3 regions of the Allokutzneria oryzae genome follow, and region 3 is predicted to be linked to each of the others. Evidence: riboswitches for the same ligand, from Rfam matches in the RefSeq annotation. Region 3 holds a riboswitch; each other region holds the start of a gene.

The links. Region 3 has a riboswitch for thiamine pyrophosphate ahead of ACFFQA_RS25460 (thiamine ABC transporter substrate-binding protein). Riboswitches for the same ligand answer to the same signal wherever they lie in the genome.
Region 1: linked by a shared signal. The riboswitch ahead of thiO (glycine oxidase ThiO) and the one ahead of ACFFQA_RS25460 (thiamine ABC transporter substrate-binding protein) in region 3 are both predicted to bind thiamine pyrophosphate.
Region 2: linked by a shared signal. The riboswitch ahead of thiC (phosphomethylpyrimidine synthase ThiC) and the one ahead of ACFFQA_RS25460 (thiamine ABC transporter substrate-binding protein) in region 3 are both predicted to bind thiamine pyrophosphate.

What each region holds. Positions count from the first base shown of each region.
Region 1 is NZ_JBHLZU010000018.1:17,293-27,291, forward strand. Features, by position in the region: gene ACFFQA_RS19190 (NADP-dependent oxidoreductase) at 1-851, shown strand, start outside; gene ACFFQA_RS19195 (thiazole synthase) at 848-1,612, opposite strand; gene thiS (sulfur carrier protein ThiS) at 1,617-1,817, opposite strand; gene thiO (glycine oxidase ThiO) at 1,814-2,893, opposite strand; TPP riboswitch at 2,887-2,996, opposite strand; gene thiE (thiamine phosphate synthase) at 3,042-3,728, shown strand; gene ACFFQA_RS19215 (hypothetical protein) at 3,800-4,186, shown strand; gene ACFFQA_RS19220 (DUF3558 domain-containing protein) at 4,179-4,757, shown strand; gene ACFFQA_RS19225 (hypothetical protein) at 4,898-5,284, shown strand; gene ACFFQA_RS19230 (DUF3558 domain-containing protein) at 5,277-5,858, shown strand; gene ACFFQA_RS19235 (PPE domain-containing protein) at 5,887-7,041, shown strand; gene ACFFQA_RS19240 (ESX secretion-associated protein EspG) at 7,045-7,782, shown strand; gene ACFFQA_RS19245 (S1 family peptidase) at 7,833-9,032, opposite strand; gene ACFFQA_RS19250 (S1 family peptidase) at 9,287-9,999, opposite strand, start outside.
Region 2 is NZ_JBHLZU010000018.1:5,741-15,739, forward strand. Features, by position in the region: gene ACFFQA_RS19125 (M48 family metallopeptidase) at 1-252, shown strand, start outside; gene ACFFQA_RS19130 (GlsB/YeaQ/YmgE family stress response membrane protein) at 257-520, shown strand; gene ACFFQA_RS19135 (phosphatidylserine decarboxylase) at 597-1,307, shown strand; gene pssA (CDP-diacylglycerol--serine O-phosphatidyltransferase) at 1,308-2,252, shown strand; gene ACFFQA_RS19145 (AAA family ATPase) at 2,343-4,553, shown strand; gene ACFFQA_RS19150 (LytR C-terminal domain-containing protein) at 4,608-5,225, opposite strand; gene napA (nucleoid-associated protein NapA) at 5,263-5,574, opposite strand; gene ACFFQA_RS19160 (peptide deformylase) at 5,726-6,298, shown strand; TPP riboswitch at 6,413-6,538, shown strand; gene thiC (phosphomethylpyrimidine synthase ThiC) at 6,529-8,181, shown strand; gene thiD (bifunctional hydroxymethylpyrimidine kinase/phosphomethylpyrimidine kinase) at 8,178-9,050, shown strand; gene ACFFQA_RS19175 (GNAT family N-acetyltransferase) at 9,121-9,999, shown strand, end outside.
Region 3 is NZ_JBHLZU010000020.1:221,126-231,124, forward strand. Features, by position in the region: gene ACFFQA_RS25435 (AlkA N-terminal domain-containing protein) at 1-519, opposite strand, end outside; gene ychF (redox-regulated ATPase YchF) at 771-1,850, shown strand; gene ACFFQA_RS25445 (alkaline phosphatase PhoX) at 1,967-3,142, shown strand; gene ACFFQA_RS25450 (NPCBM/NEW2 domain-containing protein) at 3,298-5,931, shown strand; gene ACFFQA_RS25455 (4a-hydroxytetrahydrobiopterin dehydratase) at 5,928-6,221, opposite strand; TPP riboswitch at 6,270-6,380, shown strand; gene ACFFQA_RS25460 (thiamine ABC transporter substrate-binding protein) at 6,418-7,458, shown strand; gene ACFFQA_RS25465 (ABC transporter permease) at 7,460-9,052, shown strand; gene ACFFQA_RS25470 (ABC transporter ATP-binding protein) at 9,052-9,999, shown strand, end outside.

The sequences.
Region 1 (9,999 bases), on a different contig from region 3:
CCCCGACCGAGGTCCTGGTGCGGGTGCGCGCGGCGGGGATCAACCCGGTCGACTGGAAGACCCGCTCCGGCGCGGGCATGGCGTGGTTCCTCGGCGACCCGCCGCTGGTCCTGGGCTGGGACGTCTCCGGTGTGGTCGAGGAGGTCGGCTTCGGCACCTCGCACCTCGAGGTCGGCGACGAAGTCCTTGGCATGCCGTGGTTTCCGCGCAGGGCGGGTGCCTACGCGGAGTACGTGACCGCGCCGTCACGGCACTTCGTCCGCAAGCCCGCCGGGCTGAGCCACGAGGAGGCGGCGGCGCTGCCACTGGCCGGGCTCACCGCATACCAGATCCTCTTCGACGTGGCGGATCTCCAGCCGGGGCATCGGGTTCTGGTGCAGGCGGCGGCCGGCGGCGTCGGTCACCTCGCCGTGCAGCTCGCCAAGGCGCACGGCGCGTACGTGATCGGCACCGCGAGCGCGGCCAAGCACGACTTCCTGCGCTCCATCGGCGTCGACGAGGCGATCGACTACCACGAGGTCGACGTGAACCAGACGGTCAGCGACGTCGACCTGGTCCTGCACCTCGCTGGTGAACCCGCGGTCGGCACTCTGCGCGAGGGGGGCCTGATCGTCTCGGTCGCGGGCGGGGTCTCCCTCGAGCTCGCCGAGGCCGCCGCCACGCGCAAGGTCCGCGCCTCCGGCGTACTGGTGGAGCCGGACCACGCGCAGCTCCAGGCGATGGTCGAGCTGATCGAGGCGGGCAAGCTGCGCGTCGTCGTCGAGCAGACCTTCCCGCTCGCCGAGGCCGCCAAGGCGCACGAGCTCGGCGAAGCGGGCCGGGTCACCGGAAAGCTGGTGCTGACGGTCTAGCTCTCGCGGGCCGGGCTGGACGCATGCGCCCAGAACCGCTGGGGAATGCGTCCGGCCCGCCGTGCGAGACGGCCGGCCTCGACCGCGGCCCGCATCGCGGCGGCCATCAGCTCCGGATGCTGAGCCCTGGTCACGGCAGTGGCCAGCAGCACGGCGTCACAGCCCAGCTCCATGGCCAAAGCGGCGTCGGAGGCCGTGCCGATCCCCGCGTCCAGGACGACCGGAACCGTCGCCCTGGAGACGATCAGCTCGATGTTGTGCGGGTTGCGGATGCCGAGCCCGGTCCCGATCGGCGATCCCAGCGGCATCACGGCGACGCAGCCCACGTCCTGGAGCTTGCTGGCCAGCACTGGATCGTCGTTGCTGTACGGCAGTACCAAGAACCCGTCCGCCACAAGGGTTTCCGCGGCATCCAGCAGCTCGTGCGGATCGGGCAGCAAGGTGTCCTCGTCCGCGACGACCTCCAGCTTCACCCAGTCCGTGCCCAGCGCCTCGCGCGCCAGCCGCGCCGTGAGCACGGCCTCGGCGGCGCTGCGGCAGCCCGCGGTGTTCGGGAGGGGCTGGATCGCCAAGCGCCGCAACAACTCCAGCACCCCGGTACCACCCTCGGCATCCATCCTGCGCATCGCGACAGTGGTCAGCTCGGTCCCCGAGGCGACCAAGGCCCGCTCCAACACGGAGAGACTGCTCGCGCCGCCTGTCCCCATGATCAGGCGGGACCCGAACTCACGGCCCGCGATCACCAGCTGGTCGTCCGACATCGCCTCAACCTCCCTGCACCGCGGTGAGAACCTCCACGACCGCCCCGTCACGCACGGGCGTCTCCGCCCACGCGCCCCGGGGTACCACGTCACCGTCCACCGCGACCGCCACCCCGGAGCTCGGTGCCCCGAGCGACGCGACCACATCAGCCACCGTGCTCCCGACTTCGACCGAAGTTTCCTTGCCGTTGAGCCGAATCCTCACAGCACTCCTCCAGTAGGCGGTTTCTCGCCGAGCAAGCAGGACAGCACCAGGTCGGCGGTGATCGGCGCGAGCAGCATGCCGTTGCGGTGATGCCCTGTCGCGACAAGCAGTCCGGGTTCGAGCTCGCCGATCAACGGCAAGTTGTCCTTGCTTCCCGGCCGAAGCCCGGCGGCGCATTCGACGAACTCGTACTCCGAGATCGACGGCAACACCTGTTCGGCCCACCGCAACAGGTTGCGAACCCCACCGGCTGTGACCACGGTGTCGAACCCGGCTTCGTACTGCGTCGCACCCACCACCAGCCCACCGTCGTCACGTGGCACCAGATAGACGTGGTTGCCCTGCACCGAACAGCGCACGGTCCTGGTGGGCGGAGGAACCGTGAACCTCGTGGCGCGCAAGCGAAGGATCTCCCCCTTCACCGGCCGCACCACCTGCCGCAACGGCTCGTACAACCGGCCGCTCCACGCACCCGCGGCGAGCACAACCGTGTCGAAGCCCCTCGTGGCCCCGTCGGTGAGCCGCACTGTCCCAGGCCCGACCTCGGCGACCTCTGCCCGGTCGATCTCCCCGCAGGCCGCCAGCAGCGCGGCGAGCACCATCCGGTTGTCCACCGCGAGGTCCCCGGGGACGGACAGTCCACTTCGGACAGACGGCCCGAGTGCGGGCTCCAGCGCGCGGACCTGGCGCCCCGTCAGCGCCTCCGTGTCCCGCCCCAGCGTGCCGAGGTACTCCGCCAACGCGGTGAGCTCGGCCCGGTCGGCGGCGTCCACGGCCACGACGAGCGTGCCCTCAGCACGCAGCCCGGGATCCCTTCCGCTCGCCGCCGCCAGCTCCCCGGCGAAGCCGGGCCAGCGCCGCAACGACTCCGATCCCAGCTCCAGCAGGGTTTCCTCACCGGGCCACGCCTCCGTGACCGGCGCCAGCATGCCTCCGGCGACAGCGGAAGCCCCCGCACCGGGGGCGGGGTCGAACACCGTGACGGCGAACCCCGCCGAAGCCGCCCGCCACGCCACGGACAGGCCGATGACACCACCGCCCACGACGGCGACCGAACCACGCGCACCACTGGACACGACCTCACGCTCCCTGCGCCGGCATTACCCGGATCAGGTTCGACGGTCGGAGTCGCCAGACTCCCTCTCAGCCCGGTCTTTCCAGGCTCCCGTGCGGACCGCCTCCCACCATACCCGCTCCCCCGGCACGGCTTTGTACTGTGACCGAATGCCCCTACGCGATGGCAAGGAGATCCGCCGCAAGCTCCAGGCGGCGCGCCTGTACCTGTGCACCGACGCGCGAACGGAACGAGGCGACCTCGCCGACCTGGCCGACGCCGCACTCGCGGGCGGAGTGGACATCATCCAGCTGCGGGACAAGAACCTGGAGGCCAAGCAGGAGCTCGAAGCGCTGGAGGTCCTTGCGGAGGCGTGCACCCGCCACGACGCGCTGCTCGCGGTGAACGACCGCGCCGACGTGGCTCTCGCCGCCGGAGCGGACGTCCTCCACCTCGGCCAGAACGACCTGCCGGTGGCATGGGCGAGGCGGGTCCTCGGTGAGGACGTGGCGATCGGCCGCTCCACCCACGACCCCGAGCAGTCCGACCACGCGGCCCACGAGGCTGGCGTCGACTACTTCTGCACCGGTCCGTGCTGGCCGACCCCGACGAAGCCGGGCCGCCCCGCCGCGGGCCTGGGCCTCGTCCGCCACACGGGGCAGCGCAACCACGAACGCCCGTGGTTCGCCATCGGCGGCATCGACGAGACCCGCCTGGACGAAGTGATCGAATCAGGCGCCCGCCGGGTGGTGGTGGTCCGCGCGATCACCGAAGCCGCCGACCCCAAAGCGGCCGCCGAACACTTCGCATCCCGCTTGCGCACGGCGGAGACCAAGCCACCGACTTCGTATAGGTAATTCCCCTCAATCTGCCCCCGACCAGGTCATACACCGTTTGCGAAAGCACTCCCCATTGTTACACTCCGCCCATGGGCAACAACGGGGGGAAACACCATGACCAGAACGGCGCGCCATCGCCCTACGCGGTCGCGACCAACCGACTCCACGTCGACCGGGACAAGCTCCCAGCAGCCATAGCCCTGTTCAAACAGGCACGCGACGAGATGGATGAGCTGCTGAGCGAATCAGGCAGGAACATCCAGATGCGTCCGATGGCCGCCGACCGGGTGAGCACAAGGGTCGCCGAGGTCCTGAACCACAAGGGGATGGGAGGGACCAACTCCGCACTGGGAACCATGCAACAGTTCCACACACAGCTCAAAAACATCGTGACAAAGCTCGAGGCGACGCTGGCCCATTACCACAGGCTCGAGGCGAACAACCGAGACGGTATCCGCAGTGGCACGAATGTTTGACAAGACAGTGCGGACGCTCGTCAGCGCGGTCACATTGGCGATCGCCTGCACCGCTTGCCAGCAGCTCGTTGACGGCGAGGCATCCACATTGCCCTCCGCACCTCTTCCTGCTCAGCGACCGCGAGACCTACCGCTCGACAAAGTTGCTCCATGTCAGCTGCTCACGCCTGAGCAGCAACGCGACTTCGCGATCAACGCACCAGGGCGACCGGAGACGAGCCCAACGTTCGACAACGGACCCGTGTGCAACTACTCGTCCGAAGTTCAGAGCACCGGCGTCTCGTTCACCTTGGTAAAGAACAAGGGGATTGATTTCTTCACCAAGAACAACGTCAACGCAGAACTGCGTGATCTCGACATCAGGGGCTTTCGGGCGCGTGAAATGTTCACTCCGTTGGCACCCGAGCTCTGGGCCTTCTGCACAGTGGTGGTGGACACCGCCAAAGATCAGGTTCTGCACGCGATGTTCAGCGAGAGAGGTAACACACCACGCCTGACGCGGGAGCAGGTCTGCGCCAAGGCGAAGCAGGGGGCGGAAGCGGCGGTCACCACCTTGATGGCGATGCGCTGACGAAACCACACCACTTGAGGGGGACATGACCCGCAGCGGACAGCCCGACCATCAGCGCCATCTAGGTAGTTCCCCTCAATCTGCCCCCGACCAGGTCATACACCGTTTGCGAAAGCACTCACCATTGTTACACTCCGCCCATGGGCAACAACGGGGGGAAACACCATGACCAAAGCGGCGCGCCATCGCCCTACGCGGTCGCGACCAACCGACTCCACGTCGACCGGGACAAGCTCCCAGCAGCCATAGCCCTGTTCAAACAGGCACGCGACGACGTGGACGACCTGCTCAAGGAGTCGCGGGGCACGCTGCAGTTCCTGTCGATGGCCGCCGATAGGGTGAGCGCAAAGGTGGCCGAGGTCCTCAGCCGCAAGGGCATGGACGGCACAGATTCCGCGCTGGGAGCTGTACAGGCTTTTCGAAATCAACTAGCAGCAATAGTCGACAAACTCGAGGCAACGTTGGCCCATTACCGCAGGCTTGAGGCGAACAACCGAGCCAGCTTCCGCGGTGGCGCACGTGTTTGACAACAAAGTGACGCGAACGCTTGCCAGCGCTGCCGCTCTCGCGATGATCTGCACCGCTTGCCAACAGGCCGTCGGCGGCAACGCATCGCCGCCACAAGACACGCCGCCTACCGTACAGCGCCCGCGAGATCTACCACTCGACAAGGTCGATCCGTGTCAGTTGCTCACATCCGAGCAGCAACGCACATTCGCTATCGATGCACCAGGACGACCAGCGACGAGTACGATGTTTGAAAACGGCTCCGTATGCAACTACTCAGCCTGGGCCGACCGATCAGGTCTCTCGTTCACTTTGATCAAAAACGCAGGAATCGACTTTTTTGCCAAGAAGAACATCAACGCAGAACTACGCGATCTCGACATCATCGGCTTTCGAGCTCGTGAAATGTTCACCCCACTCGCTTCTCACCTCGACCCTTTCTGCACGATCGTGGTGGATGTCGCCAAGGGACAGGTGCTGCACACGATGTTCGACAAGAGTATTGACAAGGAACGCCTGACGCGGGAGCAGGTCTGCGCCAAGGCGAAACAGGGGGCGGAAGCGGCGGTCACCACCTTGATGGCGATGCGCTGACGGAACCACACGGCTTGAGGGGGACGTGATGACCGAGGAACTCGACGTCAACATCAACTGGTTGGCGATTCCGCACCAGAAGCTCTACGACGACATCCACAACGGCCCGGGGGTGGCGGGGGCGCACAGCGCGGAAGCCACCTATCGCGCGATGGAGGCGAAGTTCGTCGCCATCCGCAGCAGGCTGGAGCAGGGACTCCGGGATCTCAAGATCTCCTGGGAGGGCATCGCGGCCAGCTCCGCGGCGGACAGGATCGAGCAGTTCTCGCCGTGGGCGGGCCATGCCGGGGAAGCGTCCAGGAGCCGGAGCTCGTCGACGACGACGCAGATGGGGCACTACGCGCAGGCGCGCAACAGCATGCCCAAGCCAGAGCCTGTGCCACCGATGCCGGGCGGCGAACTGATCAAGTCACTCGCGGGGTTCCTCACCATTCCCGTTGACCGGCACGTCCATGAGGCCGTGGCGCAACAGGCGCACCTGCGGGCCGCCGAGGTCATGGAGACCTACTCGAAGAGCTCCGCCGGGACGGTGGGCGGTTTCACCGCGTACAACCCGCCGCCGGAGGTCAGCGTCGACGTGCCGGATGCGCCCGTTCCCGCACCGCGTCCGCCCATCGGAGGCGGGGGTTCCCGCCCAGCTCCTCGATTCCGGGGCGGCAGCACCGACACCAGCTACACCAGCGAGCAGTCCGTCAACGCGGTTCCTGTACCGGACGATCACGGCGGAAACCTCGATCTTGGCGGAGTCGAGCAGCAGCAGGCCGCGCCGATGCCGGTCACACCGCCGCCGGTAATGGGTCAGGGCGCGTCACCCATCACCGCTGGCGGGGCGGTTGGCACGCCGGGCGGTTTCGCCGGAATCCCCATGGCTGGTAACAGTTTCGGTGGCGCTGGTGGGCTTGGAAGCGTCGGTAGGTCTGCCGGTGGGGCCAGCGGTGTCCCGGTCGGCGGGCCGAACAACAAGGCCATGCCAGCACCTCGCAACGCGCCAGCGGGTAAAGGCGCCGTCGCACGTGGTGCTTCCGGCAAGCCGGGGCAGTCGTTCATGCAGTCCGCGCTCGGTCAGGCGCAGCGCGAGGAGGACTCCGAGCACACGCGGAAGTACTCGATCATCGAGGACATCGTCGGTGAGTTGCCGTTGGTCGCTCCGGCGGTCATCGGCGAGCACACCGACGACAGGTAAGCCGTGTTCACCGAGACTCAGCGTGAGTTCGGCATGTCCGCGTCGGCCTTTCAGGTCGCGTGGGAGCGGCTCGACCTGCCGGACATGCCGCCCGAGCTGCTGGTCATGCCCGCTGGTGTCGAAGAGGCCCAGCGGCGGGCCGTGGTCCATGCGGCGCTGGAGGAACTGAGCGGGATTGACGCCGACGGCTTGGAGCACGCGCTACGGGTACTCGCGCGGCCGTCGCGTTCAGTGGACGCGCGCCTGCCGATGGTTCGGGCGCTGGCGGCGACCGACGACGAGCACGCTGTGATCGCTGTGCTCAGCGGCGATCGCGTGCGGATCGCCGAGATCAGCCCGTACGACATGTGCCGTGCTGCCGTTGGAATGTTGCCCGCAGCCTCTTCGGGGCCGGGCAGTTCCGTTTGTGTGCCGAGTGATGTCGTCGCCACGGCGGCCTCGGTGGCCGGTACTTCGGAGAGCGTGCTCTGTTCCGAGCTCATCCGGCTTGGGGTGCGTACTGAAGACTCGGAACAGTTCGCGTTGATGGTCAAGGACCGGCACAGCAGTGGACAGTTCGGCGTGACTGTGTTGGGGCGCAACGGGATCCGGCGGCGAGGCGATCACGTGGTGTCCTACTTCGATACCGCGCACGGACGGTACCTGATCAAAGAACTCCGTGGATGGCTCACGGTGGCACCTGCCGACTTCCGGGTTCTTGTCGGACAGGTGAACCGGTTGTTGAGCGAGACAGCGCAATAGAAGAAGGTTGCCCCAGTGCGCGCTGGGGCAACCTTCCGTCTTGGAGCGGCTCAGCCGGTGACGAGCGTGAGGCTGTACTCCTTCAGCGCCTCGTTGATCGGCTGGAACCAGGACACCGAGTTCATGCCGGGCTCGGCGTTGGCGTAGCAGCGGAGCTTGCCGTTGACGTCCTTCAGCCGCGCGCCGCTGGTGAGGCCCTGCGCCTGGTCGCCGGAGATGTTGGAACCACCGCTGTCGCCCTGCTCGACGCAGGCGGTGTACTGGGTGAGGCCACGCACGACCACGGTGGAGCCGTCGGCCTGGCCGTACTTCACGGTGACGTTGCGGGCACGGATGGTGCCGCAGGTCCACTGGGTGGTGGAGCCCGACTTGCAGACCGTGCCGCCGAGCGGGGCCTCCTCCGAGCCCTTCACCGTGACGTTGTTGCCGTCCCACTGGTTCACCAGCGGCTGGACGGTCCAGGTCAGCGGGTTCACGGCGACGGCGGCGAAGTCGTTGCCGTCCTTCCAGTTCGTGTTCACGAACTCCCCGATGCCCAGGTTGCCGAGCGCGACGACCGGGCCGGGCTTGGAGCAGTGGCCCGCGGTGACCAGCCGCGGCTCGCCGGAGGAGGTCTTCGCGGCGAAACCCGCGGAGCAGCGGCCCGCGGTGCCACCACCCATGTAGATCGCGTTGCCACCGACCAGGTCACTGGTGGCGACCGCGACTCCCTCGGTCTCCTCAACGCGGACGTTCTGGCCGGTCTTGGCGGCCTCGGCGACGAAGCTCTCGGTGGCCGCGGAGCGCTTGCCCTTGGTGACGGTGACGACGACGGAGTTGGTGGGCTCGTCCACGTACCAGCTGCCGACCTCGGCTGGCGAGGAGCTGGTGCGGCGGTCGAGCTCGGCCTTGGCGCCGTCGAGCTGGGCGCGACTGCCGCGGACGACCCGGACCTCCGCGCCGGTGGCGCGGACGGCGTCGGCGCGGGCGGGGTCGGAGACGGCGACGACCGGCTTGCCGGACTCGATCCACGAGCCCGCGTAGCTCGCGTCCGCGCTGGCGCGGGCCGCGACCTGGGCGGCGTCGGTCTCCTGGCGGACGCGCTGCTTGGCCTGCTCAGCGGAGAGGCCGAAATCCCGCTGCATCGCGGAGAGGACTGCGCCGTTCGGCGAGGTGTTGTCGACCGCGAAGGCGGGCGCGGAGAGGGAACCAGCGGTAGCGGTCACAAGCAGTGCGACGCCGAGGGCACGAGTCGCGGTGCGTCGAGACATCCGAGTCGTCCTTCCGTCAGGTGGACCGAGCCTTAGCCCGTCTGGCGGCAAGCTATGCGACTCTGTGCAACATATGAACCCCTGCTATCACCCTTTTGGGCTAAAAGTTTTTAATCCATCTCACTTAGGTCGCTCTTCGGGCACGCAGCGCACAAAGAAGAGCACCCACGGGTGCAGGGTTCCCGTGGGTGCTCTTCGTGGGGGCAGGCGCCGCCGGAGGGCGGCGGTCTGGCCCCTCCCCGTGATCAGCTCGTTCAGCTGGTGACCAGGCGCAGCCCGAAGCGCGAGAGGATCGGGTTGACCGGGTAGAAGTAGGTCGTACCGCCGGAGGTGCAGTTGCCGGACCCACCGGAGGTCACGCCCTGGGCCTGGTTGCCGGACAGCCAGGAGCCACCGGAGTCACCCGGCTCGGCGCAGGCGTTGGTGCGGGTCATGCCGTTGACCGTGCCCTGGGGGTAGCGGACGGTCTGGTTCTTGGCCTGGATGGTGCCGCAGCGCCATCCGGTGGTGGAGCCGGAGCGGCAGATCGACGCGCCGACGGCCGCCTCGGTGGAGCCGCCAACGGCGACGGTGCCGCCGTTGTAGCGGTTCACCACGCCACGGGAGACCCAGTTGGAGTTGGTGCCGACCCAGGCGTAGTCGTTGCCGGGGAAGCTGGAGCCGCGGAAGCTGCCGGAGGCGACCCGGTTGAAGCCCTGGGTCGCGGTGCCGACGGTGCCGCAGTGACCGGCGGTGACGTAGCCGCCCTGGACGGAGAAGCCGACCGAGCAGCGGCCGCCGCCCATGTAATAGGCGTCGCCGCCGCGGGTGTCGTAGAGCGGGACCGGGGTCTCGTCGCTCTGCTGCACGGTGACCGCGCTGGCGTCGACCCCACTGGCCTTGACGAACTTCTCACCGTCCGCGGTGACCTTCGCGGTCACCACGACGCGGTTGTTCACGGTGTCCACGTACCAGCCGCTCACGCCGT
Region 2 (9,999 bases), on a different contig from region 3:
GAGGCGTCCGCGAGCGAGAACCGCGGGCTGCCCAACGCGCGGTGGATCGGCGCGGAGCAGATCGTCAACGCCACGGACAAGAAGTTCCTCAGCGGCGGCGGCCGGCTCAACCTGGTCCTCGCCGACGGCAGCCAGGTCGAGCTGCGGGGCGCCACCGACGAGGCGTTCGAGTGCCTCACCGGCTTCGTCCAGCAGTCCTTCGCGGCGCGGGGCGGCGTGGCCCCACAGGCGGGTCCCGCGCCCGTAGGCTGACGGCGTGAGCTTCCTCTCGTGGATCATCTTCGGCGCGCTCGCGGGCTGGGCGGCCAACCTCGTCGTCGGCGGGCGTGACCGGCGCCCGCTCGGCTGCCTGTTCAGCATCGTCGTCGGGATCGTCGGCGCGGCGCTGGGCGGCCTGGTCTACAAGCTGCTGACCGGGGAGCGGTGGGACTTCGAGTTCAGCTTCGGCAGCTTCGGCGTCGCCGCGCTGGGCTCGATCCTGCTGCTCATGATCGTCCGGCTGGTGCAGTCCCGCAGGTGAGCCGGGCGGGCCGCTGGCGTACGGTGAAGAGTCCATTCAGCTCTCTTCACGGCCGAGGATCACGGATCACCTGACGATGACCGCGGAAGAACGTTCGGGCCCGCTCGCACACCTTGTCGAACTCGCCCGCAGCACGGTTCCCCCCATGCACCCCGCCGGCCGGCCGTTCGTGTTGGGCGCGGCCGTCGCCACATTCCTGATCAGGCGGTTCTCCCGCCGTGCCGGTGTGATCGGCATGGTCGTGACCGCCTGGTGCGCCTGGTTCTTCCGGGAGCCCAAGCGGGTCACCCCGACCCGGCCCGGCCTGGTGGTCTCCGCTGCCGACGGCACGGTCTCCACGGTGGGCCCCGCCGTCCCGCCCGCCGAGCTCGGCCTCGGCTCGGAGCCGGTGCCCAGGGTCAGCGTGTTCCTGTCGATCTTCGACGTGCACGTGCAGCGGATGCCCGCCACCGGTGAGGTCAGCAGGATCTCCTACCGCCCCGGCAAGTTCCTCTCCGCTGACCTGGACAAGGCCAGCGAGGACAACGAGCGCAACAGCCTGCTGCTGCGGACCGGGGACGGGCACCAGATCGCGGTCGTGCAGATCGCCGGGCTGATCGCCCGCAGGATCGTCTGCTTCGTCGAGGAGGGCCAGCAGGCCGCCGCGGGCGCCACCTACGGCCTGATCCGCTTCGGCTCCCGGGTCGACGTCTACCTGCCGAAGGGCAGCGAGGTGCTGGTCGAGCCCGGCCAGAAGACGATCGGCGGCGAGACCGTGCTCGGCCGGCTGCCAGGAGCGGAGTCCTAAGTGGACGCACGCACCGCGCCGGGGGTGCGGCTGCTGCCCAACGCGATCACCATCCTCGCGCTGTGCTCGGGACTCTCGGCGATCCAGTTCGCGCTGAACAAGGAGTACAGCGCCGCGGTGCTGGCGATCGGCGTCGCCGCGGTGCTCGACGGCCTCGACGGCAGGCTGGCGCGGATGCTCGACGCGACCAGCAAGATCGGCGCCGAGCTGGACTCGCTGTGCGACGGCATCTCCTTCGGCGTCGTCCCCGCCATCGTGCTGTTCATCTGGGGCTGGGACGGGGAGCGCACCGGCTGGCTGGTCGCGCTGGTGTTCGCGGTGTGCATGGTGCTGCGGCTGGCCCGCTTCAACACCCTGCTCGACGACACCGAGCAGCCCTCCTTCACCAAGGAGTTCTTCGTCGGCGTCCCCGCGCCCGCGGGGGCGGTCCTGGCGTTGCTGCCGCTGGTGGTGACGCTGGGCGCCGGTGAGGGCTGGTGGTCGACCAAGCCGGTGCTGCTGGTGTGGACCCTGCTGGTGGCGATGCTGCTGATCAGCCGGATTCCCACGCTGTCGCTGAAGAAGCTGCGCATCCCTGCCAAGGCGATCGCCCCGGTGCTGGTGATCATCGGCATCGCCGGGGCCGCGCTGCTGACCTACCCGTTCCTGATGCTGGCGGTCGTGGTGGCGCTGTACCTGGCGCACATCCCGTACGCGGTCTACCGCTACTACTGGCTGTCCAGGCACCCGGAGGCGTGGGACGTGGAGCCCGCGGAGCGCAGGGCGCTGCGTCGCGGCGCCCGCAGCACCCGCCGCCTCGGCCTGCGCCCGCCGCTGCGCCGTCGCGTCGCGGGAGCGGCGATCCGCCTGCCCCGCCTCCCCCGCCGCAACGGCACCACCGGCCCCGGCCCCGCGTCCCGCACCAGCTGGCGCCGCCTGGGCCTCCGCCGCGACCGCCGCGACTGACGGCCATTCGCGGGCTTATGGACTCTTTCGGTGCTCCGGAGCGGTCCATAAGCCCGCGAATGGCGATCGGTGCGGCGTAGGGTCTGCGGCGTGATCACGCTGACCATCCGGTTGTCCCCGTCCGCATTGGACACCCGCCGGGGCGTCGTCCGGCTGCATCCCGAGGTGCTCGACGCGCTGGGACTGCGGGCGTGGGACGCCGTGCGGCTGACCGGCACGCGGGAGACCGCCGCGCTGGCCGCCGCGTCGGACGGGTCGCACTCGCCCGGGGTCGTCCTGGTCGACGACATCACCATGTCCAACCTCGGTCTCACCGAGGACTCCGAGGTCGTCGTCGCCCCGGTCGAGGTCTCCACGGCGCGGTCGGTGACCGTGGCGGGATCGCAGCTCGCCTCGGCCTCGCTCACCCCGGAGACCCTGCGGCTGGCGTTGATGGGCAAGGTGCTCACCGTCGGGGACGCCGTGTCGCTGCTGCCGCAGGACCTCGCGCCACCGCCCGGCTCCGATGTGAGCACCGCGCGCCGCAAGCTGTCGCTGGCGATCGGCATGACGTGGACCAACGAGCTGCTCACGGTCACCGGGGTCGAGCCGCCCGGTGTGGTCGCCGTGCAGCCCGCGACCGTGGTCGGCTGGCGGGACGGGGCGCGGACCGCGGCGCTGCCTCCCGCTGTGATGGCCTCCGCGCCCGCTCCGGTCGCCCAGCAGGCGGAGGCCGAGCCCGCGCTCGCCCTGGCGGACCTGGCGGGCGCCAAGGACGCGGTGCGCCGGTTGACCGAGTGGTTCGACCTGGCGTTCCGGCGCCCGGAGCTGCTGGCGAAGCTCGGCGCGGAGTCCCGGCTCGGCGTCCTGGTCTCCGGTCCGTCCGGGGTCGGCAAGGCGACGCTGGTGCGCTCGGTGGCCGCCGCGGTGGAGGCCGAGGTCGTCGAGCTGGTCGCGCCCAGCGCCGCCGCGCTCGAACCGGCGACGGCGTCGCAGCGGGCGCACGACGCGATCAACGCCGCGGTCTCGGCCGCTCGCAGCGGTACCGCCTGTGTGCTGCTGGTGTCCGATGTGGAGGCACTGCTGCCCGCGAACAACCCGCCCCCACTGTCCACTGTGGTCCTCGACGCGCTGCGCGCCGCGATCCAGACCCCGAAGCTCGCCGTCGTGGCCACGACCGCCGCCGCGGAGTCGGTGCACCCCAAGCTGCGCAGCCCCGAGATCATCGACCGCGAGCTGAGCCTGCCGTTGCCGGACGGGCCGGTGCGCACCGAGCTGTTGCGGGTCCTGCTGCGTGACGCGCCCCTTGAGGACGGCATCGACTTCAGGGCCGTCGCCGACCGCACTCCCGGCTTCGTCGCGGCCGACCTGGTGGCGCTGCGACGTGAGGCCGCGGTGCGGGCGGCGTTGCGGCAGCGCGACTCCGACGAGCCCAGGATCGGCCAGGAGGACCTGCTCGGCGCGCTGGAGACGGTGCGGCCGATCTCGATGTCCACTTCGGACAACCTGTCCACCGGCGGCCTCACCCTGGACGACGTCGGCGACATGACCGAGGTGAAGCAGGCGCTGACCGAAGCGGTCCTGTGGCCGTTGCAGTACCCGGACTCCTTTGCGCGCCTTGGTGTTCAGCCTCCACGCGGAGTGCTGCTCTACGGCCCTCCCGGCTGCGGCAAGACCTTCCTGGTGCGCGCGCTGGCCGGGACCGGACAGCTCAACGTGATGTCGGTCAAGGGCGCGGAGCTGCTCGACAAGTGGGTCGGCGAGTCCGAACGCGCGGTGCGGGAGCTGTTCCGCAGAGCGGCCGAGGCGGCGCCCGCGATGCTGTTCCTGGACGAGGTGGACGCGCTCGCGCCGCGCCGCGGCCAGTCGTCGGACTCCGGAGTCGCCGACCGCGTGGTCGCCGCGCTGCTGACCGAGCTGGACGGCGTGGAACCGCTGAACGAGGTCGTGGTGGTCGGCGCGACCAACCGGCCCGAGCTGATCGACCCGGCGCTGCTGCGGCCGGGTCGGCTGGAGCGCCTGGTCTACGTGCCGCCGCCGGACGCGGCGGCCCGCGCGGAGATCCTCAAGTCGGCCGCCAAGCACACCCCGCTGGGCGACGACGTGGACCTGGTGAGCCTGGCCGAGGAGCTGGAGGGCTACTCGGCGGCGGACTGCTCCGCGCTGATCCGGGAGGCGGCGCTGACCGCGATGCGCGAGTCGCTGGCGGCGGCGGAGGTCGGCCTGGCCCACCTGAACCGGGCCCGCGAGTCCGTGCGCCCCTCCCTCGACCCGGCGCAGCTGGCGGCCCTGGAGTCCTACGCCGCCGCGCACCGCCCCTGACACGGGGAAGCCCGGCCCCGAGGTGTCCGGGGCCGGGCTTCACGTCGTGGGTGGCTACTTGGCGCTGTCGGCGTGCTTGTAGTCCTTCGTCACGATCACTATCACACCGGCCTTCGCGTCCTTGATGCCGTCGAAACGGGGTTCGACGCGCATGCCGAACTCGCTGGCCAGCCCGCGCGCCGTGGTCTCCTCGTCGGAGCCGGGCGTGTAGTAGACCGTCGTCGTGTAGATGACGCCGTGCGGGTAGTTGTCCACCGCGTCCACCGTCCAGCCCGCCTCGCGGATGTCCTGGGCGGCGCGGTCGGCGAGCTTGGGGATGGTGCTGTTGTTGTAGACCCGGATGCCGGTGCGCGGCTTCGCCGGGACGCCGCCCCCGCCGCCGCTGTTGGAGCTGGTGGTGGGCGGGGCCTGGGTCGTTGTCGGCGACGGTGTCGTCGCCTGCGACGTGGTGGTCACCGGCGGCGCCTGGGTGGTCGTCACCGCGGGAGGCGGTGTGGTCACCGGCGCCGGTTCGGCTGTCGTGGTCGTCTGCTGACCGAGCGGGTCGGTTGGCGTGTCCCCGCCGAACAGGGAGAAGACGCCGAACGCCAGCGCGACCGCGGCGACCCCGAGCGCCACGACCCCGGCCACCCACAGGGGGCGGGGTGCGCTTGGCGGCTCGACCGAACTCATCTCAGCTGCCTCCTAGTGCGGCACTTCTTCGCGGTGCTCAGCGTGGATCCAGGCCGAGGCGGCGGGCGGAGCGGACTCGCTGGCGGCCGGTGCGCAACCGGCGGAGCCTGCGGACCAGCATCGGGTCGGCCGCGAGCGCCTCAGGCTTCTCGATCAGCGCGTTGAGCTGTTGGTAGTACCGGGTCGCCGACATGTCGAACAGCTCCCGGATGGCCTGCTCCTTCGCGCCGGCGTACTTCCACCACTGCCGCTCGAAGGCCAGGATCTCGTGCTCCCTGGCACTGAGGCCGCCGGTTCCCGGCGCGGAAGTGGCCTGGTCGCGGGCCTGGGCCCTCAACTCGGCGTCCATCCTGCTCCTCGTCCCCAGGGTCGGGATCTCCTCGGCCAGCGGTAATCACAGAGATGTGATTTCCAGGACTTCCATTACATCACGAGGGACCGACACTGGCTCGGGTACAACCCGGCGCGTCACGGCGAGACACGCCGTTAGGGTTTCGCGCATGGCCATTCACGCGATCCGGATCGCGGGCGACCCGGTGCTGCACAACCCGACCCGCCCCGTCGAGACCTTCGACGACGAGCTCCGCACCCTCATCGACGACATGTACGAGACGATGGACGCGGCGAACGGGGTCGGCCTCGCCGCCAACCAGATCGGCGTCGACCTGCGGCTGTTCGTCTACGACTGCCCCGACGACGAGGGTCAGCGGCACCGCGGCGTCGTGGTGAACCCCGTGCTGGAGACCTCCGAGCGCCCGGAGACCATGCCGGACCCGGACGACGACTGGGAGGGCTGCCTGTCCGCCCCCGGCGAGTCCTACCCGACCGGCCGCGCGCGGTGGGCCAAGGTCACCGGCTTCGACGGCGACGGCAAGCCGGTGGAGGTCGAGGCGACCGGCTTCCTGGCGCGCTGCCTGCAGCACGAGACCGACCACCTGGACGGCTTCCTGTACCTGCACCGGCTGGTCGGCAGGCACGCCAAGGAGTCCAAGCGGATGCTCAAGCGCAACGGCTGGGGCGTTCCCGGGCTGTCCTGGATGCCGGGCGAGGTCGAGGACCCGTTCGGTCACTGAGCGCGCCCGCTGGTCGTTTCGGCGGAATTCCACGAGGCGACCAGCGGAAACCCGGCCCGGGTCTGGCAGGGCGGCGCGGCTGTGGTTAGCCTCGGGCACCGAGGAGCACAACTTCACACCGAACGCGGGAGCTCGCGGCGAAGCGGGCTGAGAGGGCGGCTGGGACAACTCCCGGCGCCGCCGACCGCCTGAACCTGTACCGGGTAATGCCGGCGTAGGGAGGATTCGCCATGACGGCTTTCGCCGACAGCTCTGTCAGTCCGACCGTGACAACCGGTCCGATCACCGGATCGCGCAAGGTTTACACCGAAACCCCTGGCGGACTGCGGATCCCGCAGCGCAGGGTGGAACTGACCAACGGCGAGCACCTGGACATCTACGACACCTCGGGGCCCTACACCGACCCCGAAACGAAGATCGACGTCCACAGTGGACTTCCCGGGCTGCGCGCGCCGTGGATCGCGGCGCGCGAGCCGGTCAACGGCGCGGTTTCCCAGCTGGCGTACGCCAAGGCGGGCATCGTCACCCGCGAGATGGAGTACGTCGCGGCGCGCGAGGGCGTCGACGTGGACCTCGTCCGGCACGAGGTGGCCATCGGCCGTGCGGTGATCCCGGCCAACCGGTGCCACCCGGAGACCGAGCCGATGATCATCGGCAAGCGGTTCCTCGTGAAGATCAACGGCAATCTCGGCAACTCCGCGGTGACCTCCTCGGTCGCCGAGGAGGTCGAGAAGATGGTGTGGGCGACCAGGTGGGGCGCTGACACCATCATGGACCTGTCCACCGGCAGGCGGATCCACGAGACGCGCGAGTGGATCCTGCGCAACTCCCCCGTGCCGGTCGGCACGGTGCCGATCTACCAGGCGCTGGAGAAGGTCGACGGCGATCCGGCGAAGCTGTCCTGGGAGGTCTACCGGGACACCGTGGTCGAGCAGTGCGAGCAGGGCGTGGACTACATGACCGTGCACGCCGGCGTGCTGCTCCGGTACGTGCCGCTGACCGCGCGCCGGGTCACCGGCATCGTCTCGCGGGGTGGCTCGATCATGGCGGCGTGGTGCCTGGCGCACCACCGGGAGAGCTTCCTCTACACGCACTTCGAGGAGCTCTGCGAGATCCTGCGCACCTACGACGTGACCTTCTCCCTCGGTGACGGGCTGCGGCCCGGCTCGATCGCCGACGCCAACGACGAGGCCCAGTTCGCCGAGCTGCGCACGCTCGGCGAGCTCACCCACATCGCCCGCGCGCACGACGTGCAGGTGATGATCGAGGGGCCCGGCCACGTGCCGATGCACAAGATCGCCGAGAACGTCCGGCTGGAGGAGGAGCTGTGCGGTGAGGCGCCGTTCTACACGCTCGGCCCGCTCGCGACGGACATCGCACCCGCCTACGACCACATCACCTCCGCGATCGGAGCCGCGCAGATCGCCTGGCACGGCACGGCGATGCTCTGCTACGTCACGCCGAAGGAGCACCTCGGCCTGCCCAACCGCGACGACGTAAAGGCGGGCGTGATCGCCTACAAGATCGCGGCGCACTCCGCCGACCTGGCCAAGGGGCATCCCAAGGCGCAGCAGCGCGACGACGCGTTGTCCAGGGCGCGCTTCGAGTTCCGGTGGGAGGACCAGTTCAACCTCTCGCTCGACCCGGACACCGCGCGCTCCTTCCACGACGAGACGCTGCCGGCCGCGCCCGCCAAGACCGCGCACTTCTGCTCGATGTGCGGGCCCAAGTTCTGCTCGATGAAGATCACCCAGGACGTCCGCAAGTACGCAGAGGAGCACGGTTTGTCCACTGTGGAGGCCATCGAGGCCGGGATGCGCGAGAAGGCGGACGAGTTCGAGGAGCAGGGCGGCAGGGTGTACCTACCAGTGGTGAACCCGTGAACCAACCCGGCCTCCCGGGTCGCGCCCTGTGTTCGGGCGCGACCTGGGAGACACCGCCGCGCGCGTTGTCCATCGCGGGATCGGACTCGGCGGGCGGCGCGGGCATGCACGCCGACCTGCGCGCGTTCCTGACCTGCGGGGTGCACGGGATGACCGCGGTCACGGCGGTCACCGTGCAGGACTCCTTGGGGGTCAAGAGCTTCGTCGAGATCCCGGCGGAGACGGTCGCCGCGCAGATCGAAGCGGTCACCAGCGACATCGGGGTGGACGCGGCGAAGACCGGGATGCTGGCATCGGCGTCGATCATCCGGGCGGTCGCCAAGGCGTGCCACCAGGCCGGGATCGGCCGTGACGCCGCGGCGCCCTTCGTCGTCGACCCGGTCGCGGCGTCGATGCACGGCGACCCGCTGCTGCACGCCGACGCGCTGGACGCGTTGCGGGACGAGCTCTTCCCGATGGCGACGCTCGTGACACCGAACCTGGACGAGGTGCGGCTGCTCACCGGTGTCGACGTGCGCACCCGCGACCAGCTCGCCGACGCGGCGCGCGCCGTGCACGCATTGGGTCCACAGTGGACTCTGATCAAGAGCGGCCACCTCACCGAGGACCCCGAGTGCGTCGACCTGCTCTTCGACGGCACCGAGTTCTACGAGCTGCCCGGCGCGCGGTTCGACACCCCGCACACCCACGGCGGCGGCGACACCATGGCCTCGGCGATCACCTCGGCGCTGGCACGGGGCGCGTCCGTGCTGGATGCGGTCCGTTTCGGGAAGCGGTTCGTGCAGCGCGCGGTGGCGCACTCCTACCCGCTCGGCGCGGGAGTCGGCCCGGTGTCGACGTTCTGGCGGGTGTCGACAAAACCCATATAGCGGCACAACCGACTGCCCGGAAGTGAAATTCGGTCGCGGCGGGACAAGCTCGTCCGTAGCTTCGGCCACCATGGACCTGCTGTGGCGGCCGATGACGGCGAGCGACATCCCCGGGTGGGCGGCGTTGCTGGCCGCGTCCGAGCGCGTCGACGAGCTGGGCGAGAACTACAGCGAGGACGACCTCCGCGAGGAGTGGGCGAACCCCGAGCTGAACTCCGAGCGCGACACGATCGCCGTGCTCGACGCGGACACGCTGGTGGCGTATTCGTTGCTGCACAAGCGAGTCACGCCGGATGGCAAGTACCGCGTGCCTTCAGAGAGCACCGTGCACCCGGACTGGCGCGGCCGGGGGATCGGCACCGAGCTGCTCGCCTGGACAGAGAGGCGCGCGGCCGAGATCCATCAGGCGGAGCGCCCCGACCTGCCCGGCGAGGTGAGCATCGCCTGCAGTGAGCACAACTCGGCTCTCCGTGCGCTCGTCGACGCCGCGGGCTTCGTGCCCCAGCGGTGGTTCTTCGAGATGGAGCGGGCCATCGCGGGCGGGAGCGACCTCCCGCGGCAACAACCGCGCGAGGGCCTGCGGCTGGTCCCGTACGACGCGCGCTACGACGACGCGGTCCGGCTCGCCCACAACGAGGCCTTCCTCGACCACTGGGGCAGCTCCGAGGTCGAGCCGTCGAGCTGGCGGCAGTGGTACACGGGCAACAGCTGGTTCCGCCCGGCCTTGTCCTACCTCGTGCTCGACGGCGAGGAGGTCGTCGGCTACTTGCTGTCCAAGGAGTTCGAGGCGGACACGGCGGTGACCGGCGTGCGCGAGATCCGGTACGACACCATCGGTGTCCGTCGCGCGTGGCGCGGGAACAGCCTGGCGACAGTGATGATCACGCGAGCGTTGGCGGACAGCCGCGAGGCGGGCTTCGCCAGGGCGGCGCTCTCCGTGGACGCGAAC
Region 3 (9,999 bases):
GGTCTGGATGGTCTCGTTGAACTGGCGCACGCTCGCGAACCCGGAGGCGAAGGCGATGTCGGCGAACGGCAGCGTGGTCGTCTCGATCAGGGTGCGCGCGGCGTGGGCCCGGTGCGCGCGTGCCAGCGCGAGCGGCCCCGCGCCCAGCTCGGCGGTGAGCACCCGCGACAGGTGCCGCTCCGAGTAGCCGAGCCTGCGCGCCAACCCGGGCACGCCCTCGCGCTCGACGGCGCCGTCGCCGATCAACCGCATCGCCCGCGACGCGAGGTCCGCGCGCAGGTCCCACTCCGGTGACCCGGGCACGGCGTCGGGCAGGCACCGGCGGCACGCCCGGTACCCCGAGGACTGCGCCGCGGCCGTCGTCGGGAAGAACTCGACGTTGCGGCGCTTCGGTGTCATCGCCGGGCAGGACGGGCGGCAGTAGATGCCCGTGGTGCGGACAGCGAGCACGAAGCAGCCGTCGAAGCGGGCGTCGCGCGAGGCGACAGCCCGGTAGGCACGCTCTGAATCGACCAGCACGACATCGATGCTGCCAGCACATCCGGCCACCGGCTGGCGGAAATCGGCCGCGGCGATCGCCCCGTGCTCACCGTGCGAAAGCCACCCTCGCACCACAGGGGTCCCCCGATGTACAGGGTTCCGCGAGTGGGGTGGCGGGGGCAATGTCGCGGAGCGGGGTGGGGGGAACCCGTTTCAGCTACGGCGGGGTCCCCACCGGGTACGAGCACCAGTGACCGGACGGCCGGGGCCGCCACCTAGACTGCCTGGTCGTGAGTCTCACCCTCGGCATCGTCGGGCTGCCCAACGTGGGCAAGTCCACCCTGTTCAACGCGCTGACCCGCAACGACGTGCTCGCCGCGAACTACCCGTTCGCCACCATCGAGCCCAACGTCGGCGTGGTCCCGCTGCCCGACGCGCGGCTCGACCAGCTCGCGAAGGTCTTCGGCAGCGAGCGGATCGTGCCCGCCACCGTGTCGTTCGTCGACATCGCCGGCATCGTGCGCGGCGCCTCCGAGGGCGCGGGGCTCGGCAACCAGTTCCTCGCCAACATCCGCGAGGCGAACGCGATCTGCCAGGTCGTCCGCGTCTTCGAGGACCCGGACGTCATCCACGTGGACGGCGCGTTCAACCCCGTCTCCGACATCGAGACGATCAACACCGAGCTGATCCTCGCCGACCTGCAGACCCTTGAGAAGGCGATCACCCGCCTGGAGAAGGAAGCGCGCGTCCAGAAGGACCGCCGCGCCGCGCTGGAGGCGGCCAAGAAGTCCAAGGAGATCCTCGACGGCGGCCGCACGCTCTTCGCGGCGCAGGCCGAGGTGGACCTCGCCGAGCTGCGCGAGTTGAACCTGCTCACCACCAAGCCGTTCCTCTACGTCTTCAACGCCGACGAGAGCGTGCTGACCAACGAGGCCCGCAAGAAGGAGCTGCGCGAGCTGGTCGCGCCCGCCGACGCGGTGTTCCTCGACGCCAAGGTCGAGGCCGAGTTGCTGGAGCTGGACGAGGAGTCCGCCCGCGAGCTGCTGGAGACCATCGGCCAGGAGGAGCCCGGCCTGCACTCGCTGGCCCGCGCCGGGTTCCACACCCTCGGCATGCAGACCTACCTCACCGCCGGGCCCAAGGAGTCCCGTGCGTGGACGATCCGCAAGGGCTGGACGGCCCCGCAGGCCGCTGGTGTCATCCACACCGACTTCGAGCGCGGCTTCATCAAGGCCGAGATCGTGTCCTTCGCCGACCTGATCGAGGCCGGGTCGATGGCCGCGGCCCGCTCGGCGGGCAAGGTCCGCATGGAGGGCAAGGACTACGTCATGGCCGACGGCGACGTCGTCGACTTCCGTTTCAACGTGTGACCTGAATCGCCTTCACGTCAGGGGTTTTGAAACGTGTGGTGACCGCGCGAGCTCTCTTGTGAGGATTCGGATCGTCCGGCACAAGCCGGACATCGAATCTGGGGAGAGAGTTCGCAGTGGAACGTCGAGGATTTCTCAGGGCAGCGGTGGTGGGCGCGGCCGCCGCTGCTTTCGGCGGTGCGTCATGGCACGGAGCCCTCGCGGCGGGAGCCCAGCCGGGCCCCAGCCCGTACGGGGACCTGCTGCCCGCCGACGCCAACGGGGTGATGTTGCCCCGCGGGTTCACGAGCCGGGTGATCGGCCGCGCCGGGCAGAAGGTGGCGGGGACCTCCTACGTGTGGCCGGGCGCGCCGGACGCAGGCGCCTGTTTCCGTGACGGCTCGGGCTGGATCTACGTCGCCAACAGCGAGCTGCCGAAGTCGCAGGGGCTGCTCGGTGGCGTGAGCGCGATCAAGTTCCGCGCCGACGGCAGCATCGCCGACGCCTACAGCGTGCTGCACGGCACCGACACCAACTGCGCCGGCGGCGCGACTCCGTGGAACACCTGGCTCTCGTGCGAGGAGGTGCCGCGCGGGCAGGTCTACGAGACCGATCCGTGGGGGCGGAAGAATGCGGTCGTGCGGCCCGCGATGGGCACCTTCATGCACGAGGCCTGCGCGGTCGACCCGGAGCGCAAGGTCGTCTACATGACCGAGGACCAGTTCGACGGCGGGTTCTACCGGTTCATCCCGACCTCGTGGCCGAACCTCTCCGAGGGGCGCGTCGAGGTGTTGTGCGCGCCCGACGACCTGACCAGCGGGCCGGTCACCTGGAAGCCGGTGCCCGACCCCTTCGGTGACCCGGTCGAGACCCGCTACCAGGTGCCGGGCATGAAGAAGTTCGTCGGCGGCGAGGGCTGCTTCTACGCCAACGGCACCTGCTGGTTCACCACCGCGCTGGACAGCCGGGTGTGGACCTACGACGCCCGCAACAGCACGCTCGGCCTGGTCTACAACGGCGCTGAGCAGGCGCAGCAGCCGCCCGTGCTCTACGGCGTCGACAACATCACGCGGGCCGGTAGCGGCGACCTCTACGTCGCCGAGGACGGCGGCAACATGGAGATGTGCATCATCACGCCGAAGGGTGTGGTCGCACCGTTCTGCCGCCTCATCGGCCAGCACGCGAACTCCGAGGTCACCGGGCCGACCTTCAGCCCGGACGGCACCCGCCTGTACTTCTCCTCGCAGAAGGGCCTTACCGGCGAGCTCACCGACGGGATGACTTTCGAGGTCAAGGGTCCGTTCCGCCGCTGATACAGCAACTCCCGGACGCGCCGGCGGTGGCTGGTCACTCAGCCGCCGTTGGCGCGTTTTGTCATGAACTGCCCGGCCCCTTGCCTCAGCGCAGTGCACTGATGTTCGCTTGTGGTGAGTGCTGTTGATTTGGGTCGGATGACAACGGAGTTGCCATGCCCCTGCGCCCTGCACACCCCCTGCTCGCCTCGGCGGTCACGGCCGCCATGGTGGTGTCGCTGTCCTCGCCCGCCATGGCAGCCCCGCCGGACAACGCCTGGACCGTCCGTGGCCCGGGCGGGGTGAGCGCGCTGGTCAAGCTCGATCCCGGCTCCGGCTCGGTCGCGCTGTCCGTCGAGCGCCACGGCAAGCTCCTCATCGCGCCCTCCCCGGTCGGCATCCGCACCACGGCCGCCGATCTCACCAAGGGGCTCCGCGCGACCGGGCGGCAGAACCGTGTCGTCACGCAGCAGTACCGGATGACGACCGGCAAGCGGCTCAACCGGACGGCCGTGATGAACGAGACCCGGTTTTCCTTCGCCGGAGCCGCAAACACGCGCCTGGATCTTGTTGTGCGGGCCGCGCCCGATGGAGTCGCCTATCGCTACGAGCTGCCGGGCGCACGTGATGTCGTGGTCACGGGTGAAGCCTCTGCCTTCGCATTGCCCGGCGACGCCACTGCTTGGCTGATGCCGTACAACGCCCAGCACGAGAACAAACGGCAGAAGACCACCGCGAGCGCCGCACCCACCGGCGACTACGGCAACCCTTCGTTGTTCCAGGTCGGCGACGACTACGTGCTGCTCACTGAGTCCGATGTAGACGGTCGCTACGCCGGGAGCTCGCTGAGCCACCAGAGCGGAAGCGGCACCTACGCCGTCGCGCTCAAGGACCAGCAGATCCGCTCGACGGGGCAGACCCCTTGGCGCACAGCGATCGTCGGCGACCTCGGCGCTGTCACGGAGTCCACCCTGGTCGACGACCTCGCCATACCCGCGCGCTTCACCGACACCTCGTGGGTGCGGCCCGGGAAGGTCGCGTGGTCCTGGCTCTCCGAGCACTCCAGCCCCAAGGACTTCGAGCGGCAGAAGGCCTATGTCGACTTCGCCGCCCGCAACGGGTGGCCCTACGTGCTCGTCGACGAGGGCTGGAGCGACAAGTGGGTGCCGGAGCTGGCCCGCTACGCGCGGGCCAAGGGGGTGGACATCCTGTTGTGGTTCCACTGGACCAGCCTCGACACCCAGCCGGAACGCGACACGGTGCTGGCCAGGGTCAAGGACTGGGGCGTCAAGGGCGTCAAGGTCGACTTCATGGAGTCCGACTCGCAGGCCCGGTACCAGTGGTACGACACGATTCTCGCGGAGACCGCCAAGCGGCAGCTCATGGTCAACTTCCACGGCTCGACCATCCCGCACGGCCTCGCCAGGACGTGGCCGCACGTGATGTCGATGGAGGCCATCCACGGCGCGGAGCAGAACCCGCAGCCCGACAACGATCCCGTGCACCCCTTCGTGCGCAACGTTGTCGGCTCGATGGACTACACGCCTGGACGCATGGAGACCGGCAACAAGGTCTCCACCATCGGCCACGAGATCGCTCTGCCCGCCGCGTACGAGTCCGCGTGGCAGCACTTCGCCGACAAGCCGGAGGCGTACGAGAAGTACCCGGAGGCGTTGCGGTTCCTCAACCAGCTGCCGACCGTGTGGGACCAGACCGAGTACGTCAGCGGCTATCCCGGTTCTGACGCCGTCATCGCACGCCGCAACGGAAATCGCTGGTTCGTCGGCGGGGTCGCGGCGGGCGGTGCCCGCACGCTCCGTGCGCCGCTGGCCTTCCTGGGACCGGGCCGCTGGCTCGTCGAGACCGTCCGTGACCCGCGTCCTGGGCAGCGTGTTGATGTCCAGCGCACCACCTCGGTCCAGACCTCGTCCGCGACGCTCGACATCGACGTGCACGACAACGGCGGCTTCGGCGCCGTGATCTGTCCGGCCACACCCGGCAGGCTGACCTGCTACGAGCCCGTGCGCCAGGTCGCCGAGACGTCGCTGGCGATCACGCCCACCTCGACCGTTGACGCGGCAGCAGGAACCTCGTTCGAGGTCACCGGCACTTTCGAAGTCCGTTCCGCGAGGACGGTGACCGACGTCGTGCTGACCCCGCAGGCACCCGCGGGCTGGACCGTGCAGGGAGCGCCGGTGACCGCTCCCGCGCTCGGCCAAGGACGGCCGCTCTCCGGCAAATGGACGGTCAAGGTCGGCGCGAACGTCAAGCCGGGGACCTTCGAGCTGCCCGTCGTCGCGGAGTTCTGGGACCCCGCGCTCGCTCGCCGCGTGCATGTCGCCAAGGCCGTTCGCGGCTTCGTCCCGCCCAACGGCCGTGCGTACGTCAGCGATCTCTCGTTCGAGACCGAGACCAACGGCTATGGCCCCGTCGAGCGTGACCGGTCCAACAACGACGCGGCCGGAGGCGATGGCAACCAGATCAGCATCGGTGGCCGCAAGTACGAGAAGGGGCTCGGAACGCACGCCACCGCTGAGATCTCCGTCTACCTGGGCGGGAAGTGCACAGCTTTCTCTTCGGTCGTCGGCATGGACGACGAGACGACATCGCCCGGCTCTTCGGCCTTCCAGGTGCTCGGCGACGGAAAGGTCTTGGCGGAGACCGGGGTTCTGCGCACCGGCGGGCAGCCCGTTCCGCTGTCAGCCAGCGTGATCGAAGTTCGCACACTCACGCTGCGCGTCACCGACGGCGGCGACGGCAAGAACTTCGACCACGCCGACTGGGCCGACGCAGTGGTGGACTGCGGTTAGCCCAACGCCTCAAGCACGCCGTCGATCTCCCTGGCCAACGACACGTCCAGCGCGCTGATCCCGCCCACGGAATGCGTCGAGCAGCGGAAGGTCAGCGTGCGCCAACGGATGTCGATGTCCGGGTGGTGGTTGTCGTTCTCGGCGATCTCCGCGACGCGGTTCACCACCCGGATCGCATCCGTGAAGCTCGGCAGCTCCGCGGTGCGGGTCAGCGCGGCGTCGTCCTGGCGCCACTGGGGGAGAGCGCTCAGTGCCTCGGTCACCTGTTCCTCGTTCAGCAGCTCAGCCATGCCTCCATGGTGGTCCTGGCTCCCGCCGCGCGCGAGTCCGACGTACGCTGGGGGAGCCACGGGAGCCCGGTATGCCGGGCTGAGAGGAGGGCACCCAGCCCTCGACCGTACGAACCTGATCCGGGTCATGCCGGTGTAGGGAGGTGCGCGCCGCTTGCGGTGCCTCGTGGTCACGGACGACGGCCAGGAGGAGCTAGTGCGCGGCAAGACACTCGGAGCCCTACTCGTGCTCGCGCTGGTCAGCGGATGTTCGCTGACGGGCGGCAGTGGGACGGACACCGGCGGTAACAAGGTCGTCCTCGTCACCCACAACTCCTTCGCCGTGCCGCAGCAGGTGCTGGACGAGTTCGCCAAGCAGAGCGGCATCACCGTCGAGGTCAGCCGCCGGGGCGACGCGGGTGAGGTCACCAACCAGCTCGTGCTGACCAAGTCCAACCCGCTGGCCGACGCGGTCTACGGCATCGACTCCACGTATGCCTCGCGGGCGCTCGCGCAGGGGCTGCTCCAGCCGTACCGCAGCCCCGAAGCCGCCAAGGGCGCGCAGCGCTACGCCCTGCCCGGCGATGACCGGCTCAGCGCTGTCGACGTCGGTGACGTGTGTCTCAACATGGACACCGGTTTCCTCGCGCAGCGCGGCATTCCCGAGCCGACGTCACTGGCGGACCTGACCGACCCGCGCTACAAGGACCTGCTCGTCGTGCAGAACCCGGCGACCTCCTCGCCCGGTCTGGCGTTCCTCTTCGCCACCATCGCCACCTTCGGTGAGCAGGGCTGGGCCGACTACTGGACCAAGCTCAAGGCCAACGGCGTCAAGGTCGCCAGTGGCTGGGAGGAGAGCTACAACCAGGACTTCTCCGGCTCCGCGGGCAAGGGGCCGCGTCCGCTGGTGGTGTCCTACGCGTCCTCGCCGTCCGCCGAGATCGGCCAGGACGGCAAGCCGCGCACCAAGGCCCTGCTCGGTGGCTGCTACCGGCAGGTCGAGTACGCGGGTGTGCTCAGCGGCGCCAAGAACGTCGAAGGTGCCCGCAAGGTCGTGGACTTCCTGCTGTCGGAGAAGGTCCAGTCCCAGCTCGCCGAGCAGATGTACGTCTACCCGACTCGTGAAGGCGTTGCGCTGCCCCAGTCCTGGCAGCAGGCCGCACCGCTGCCGGCGAAGGCGCTGGAGCTACCGGCGGACCAGGTCGACAAGGACCGCGAGCGCTGGCTCACCCAGTGGCGGTCGGTCGTGCAGGGCTGACGTGCGCGTCAAAGTCGCTCTCGGTGTAGGAGCAGCAGTTCCGCTGCTGTTCCTGGTCGTGTTCTTCGCCTGGCCTGTCGCGGCGATCCTCGGTCTCGGACTGCGGGGGACCGGTGTCGGCCAGGTGCTCGCGGATCCCCAGACCTGGGACCTCGTCGCGTTCACCCTCGGCCAGGCCGCGGCGTCCACGGCAGTCGCCCTGGTGGCAGGGCTTCCGATCGCCTATCTGCTCGCGCGCTGTGCCGTGCGCGGCCGAGGACTCGTGCGGCTGATCGTCACGATCCCGTTCGTCCTGCCGACTCTGGTTGTCGGAATGGCGTTTCGTTCCCTGCTTGGCGATGGTGGGGTGATCGCGATCGTGCTGGCCAACGCGTTCTTCAACGTCGCGGTGGTGGCGCGCACAGTGGGTGGGCTGTGGGCGAACCTCGACCGTCGAGCCGAAGACGCGGCGCGAGCGCTGGGGGCTTCCCGTTGGCGTGCCTTCACTTCGGTGACCCTGCCGGCGCTCGCCCCTGCGATCGGTTCGGCGGCGGCGGTCGCTTTCCTGTTCTGCGCAACGAGTTTCGGTGTGGTTCTCGTTCTGGGTGGGGCAGAGCACCGGACGTTGGAGACGGAGATCTACCTGCGTACCGTGCAGCTGCTGGACCTTCCCGGAGCTGCTGCCCTGTCGCTGGTCCAGCTCGCCGCTGTCGTTGGTGCGCTGCTCGTCGGAGCGGTAGCGAGGCGAAAGCGCGAGACGGCCCTGACGTTGCGCCGCCGAACCGAGACGGCTCGCCGCCCTGAAGGTGGCGAGTGGGCGGTGGTCGGTGTGGCGGTCACGGTGGTGGGTCTTCTTCTGCTGCCGGTCTTCTCGCTCGTCGTGCGATCACTGTCCACACGAGATGGTTGGAGCCTTGCCGGGTACACCGCGCTGGCCGGTGACGCGGCTCGCTCCACGCTTGGTGTGTCCGGAATGGACGCCGCGACGAACTCGCTGCGGACCGCCTTCGACGCGACACTGCTCGCGCTGGTGCTCGGAGTCCTGGCTGCTGTTGTGCTGTCCCAGTTGCGGCGCAGGCAAGGACGGCTCGCCGAAGCCATGGACATGGTGCTGATGCTGCCGCTCGGCGTGTCCGCGGTGACGGTGGGTTTCGGCTATCTCGTCACGATGGACGCGCTTCCAGGTGATCTTCGTTCGTCCCCGGTCCTGGTGCCCTTCGCGCAGGCCCTCGTGGTGATGCCGTTGGTCGTGCGCATGGTGCTGCCGGTGTTGCGCGCGATCGACGACCGCCTCCGCCAGGCCGCCGCGTCGCTCGGTGCCTCGCCGTTGCGGGTGTGGCGCGAGGTCGATCTCCCACTCGCCGGACGATCTCTGCTCGCGGCGACCGGTTTCGGCTACGTGGTCGCGCTCGGCGAGTTCGGCGCGACGAGCTTCCTGGCGAAGCCGGACGCGCCGACGCTGCCGGTCGCGATCTCCAGGTTGATCTCCCGGCCGGGGGAGCTGAACGTGCAGATGGCCTACGCGTCCTGTGTGCTGCTGATGATCGTCACGGTGGTCGCGGTGGCGCTGATCGAACGTGTCCGGGTGGGCACCGAAGCCCTTGGGGAGTTCTGATGGGCCTTCGGCTCAAGGATCTGACCGTCCACTATGGATCTGTCGCCGCTGTGTCCGATGTGGAAATGTCCATTGAGGACGGTGAGGTAGTCGCGCTGCTCGGCCCCTCGGGCTGCGGTAAGTCGACGCTGCTGCGCGCGGTCGCGGGTCTGGAACGCGCTAGCTCTGGAACGGTCAGCTGGGACGGTGCCGACCTCGCCGGAGTCCCGGTCCACCGCCGTGGTTTTGGGCTCGTTTTCCAGGACGGCCAACTGTTCCCGCACCGTGATGTGGCGGGAAACGTCGCGTTCGGTCTGCGCATGCACGGCGTCGACCGAAAGCACCAAGCCGAGCGAGTGGCCGAGCTTCTGGAGCTGGTGGGACTGCCCGGATATGGCGCTCGGCGAACCACCGAGCTGTCCGGCGGTGAGCAGCAGCGCGTCGCCCTGGCCCGCGCCCTCGCTCCTCGGCCGAAGCTCCTGCTGCTGGATGAGCCGTTGTCCGCGCTGGACCGGGCGTTGCGCGAGCAGCTGGCGATGGACCTGGCGGTGCTGCTGCGCCGAGCGGGTGCGACCGCACTCGTGGTGACGCACGACCACGACGAGGCTTTTACCCTGGCTGACCGAGTAGCCTTGATGCGCAAGGGAAAACTGGTCCAAACCGGAACGCCCGCCGAGGTCTGGCGCCGTCCCGCCGACGCCGAGGTGGCGGCGTTCCTCGGCTGCACGGTCATCGTGGACGGAGTCGTGGCGGACGGTCGAGCCACGAGCTCACTGGGATCAGTGCCCGCGCCGGGAGTGGTTGACGGGCCGGTCCGCCTCGGCCTGCGAGCGAGCGCGCTGCGCACGGACCCGGCGGGGCAGCTCACCGGCGAAGTCCTGCAACGCGTGCACCGCAGCGACCACGTGCGCCTGCTGGTCCGCCTGGACACCGGCCCGGAGGTCGAAGCGACGGCTCCCGTCACCGCC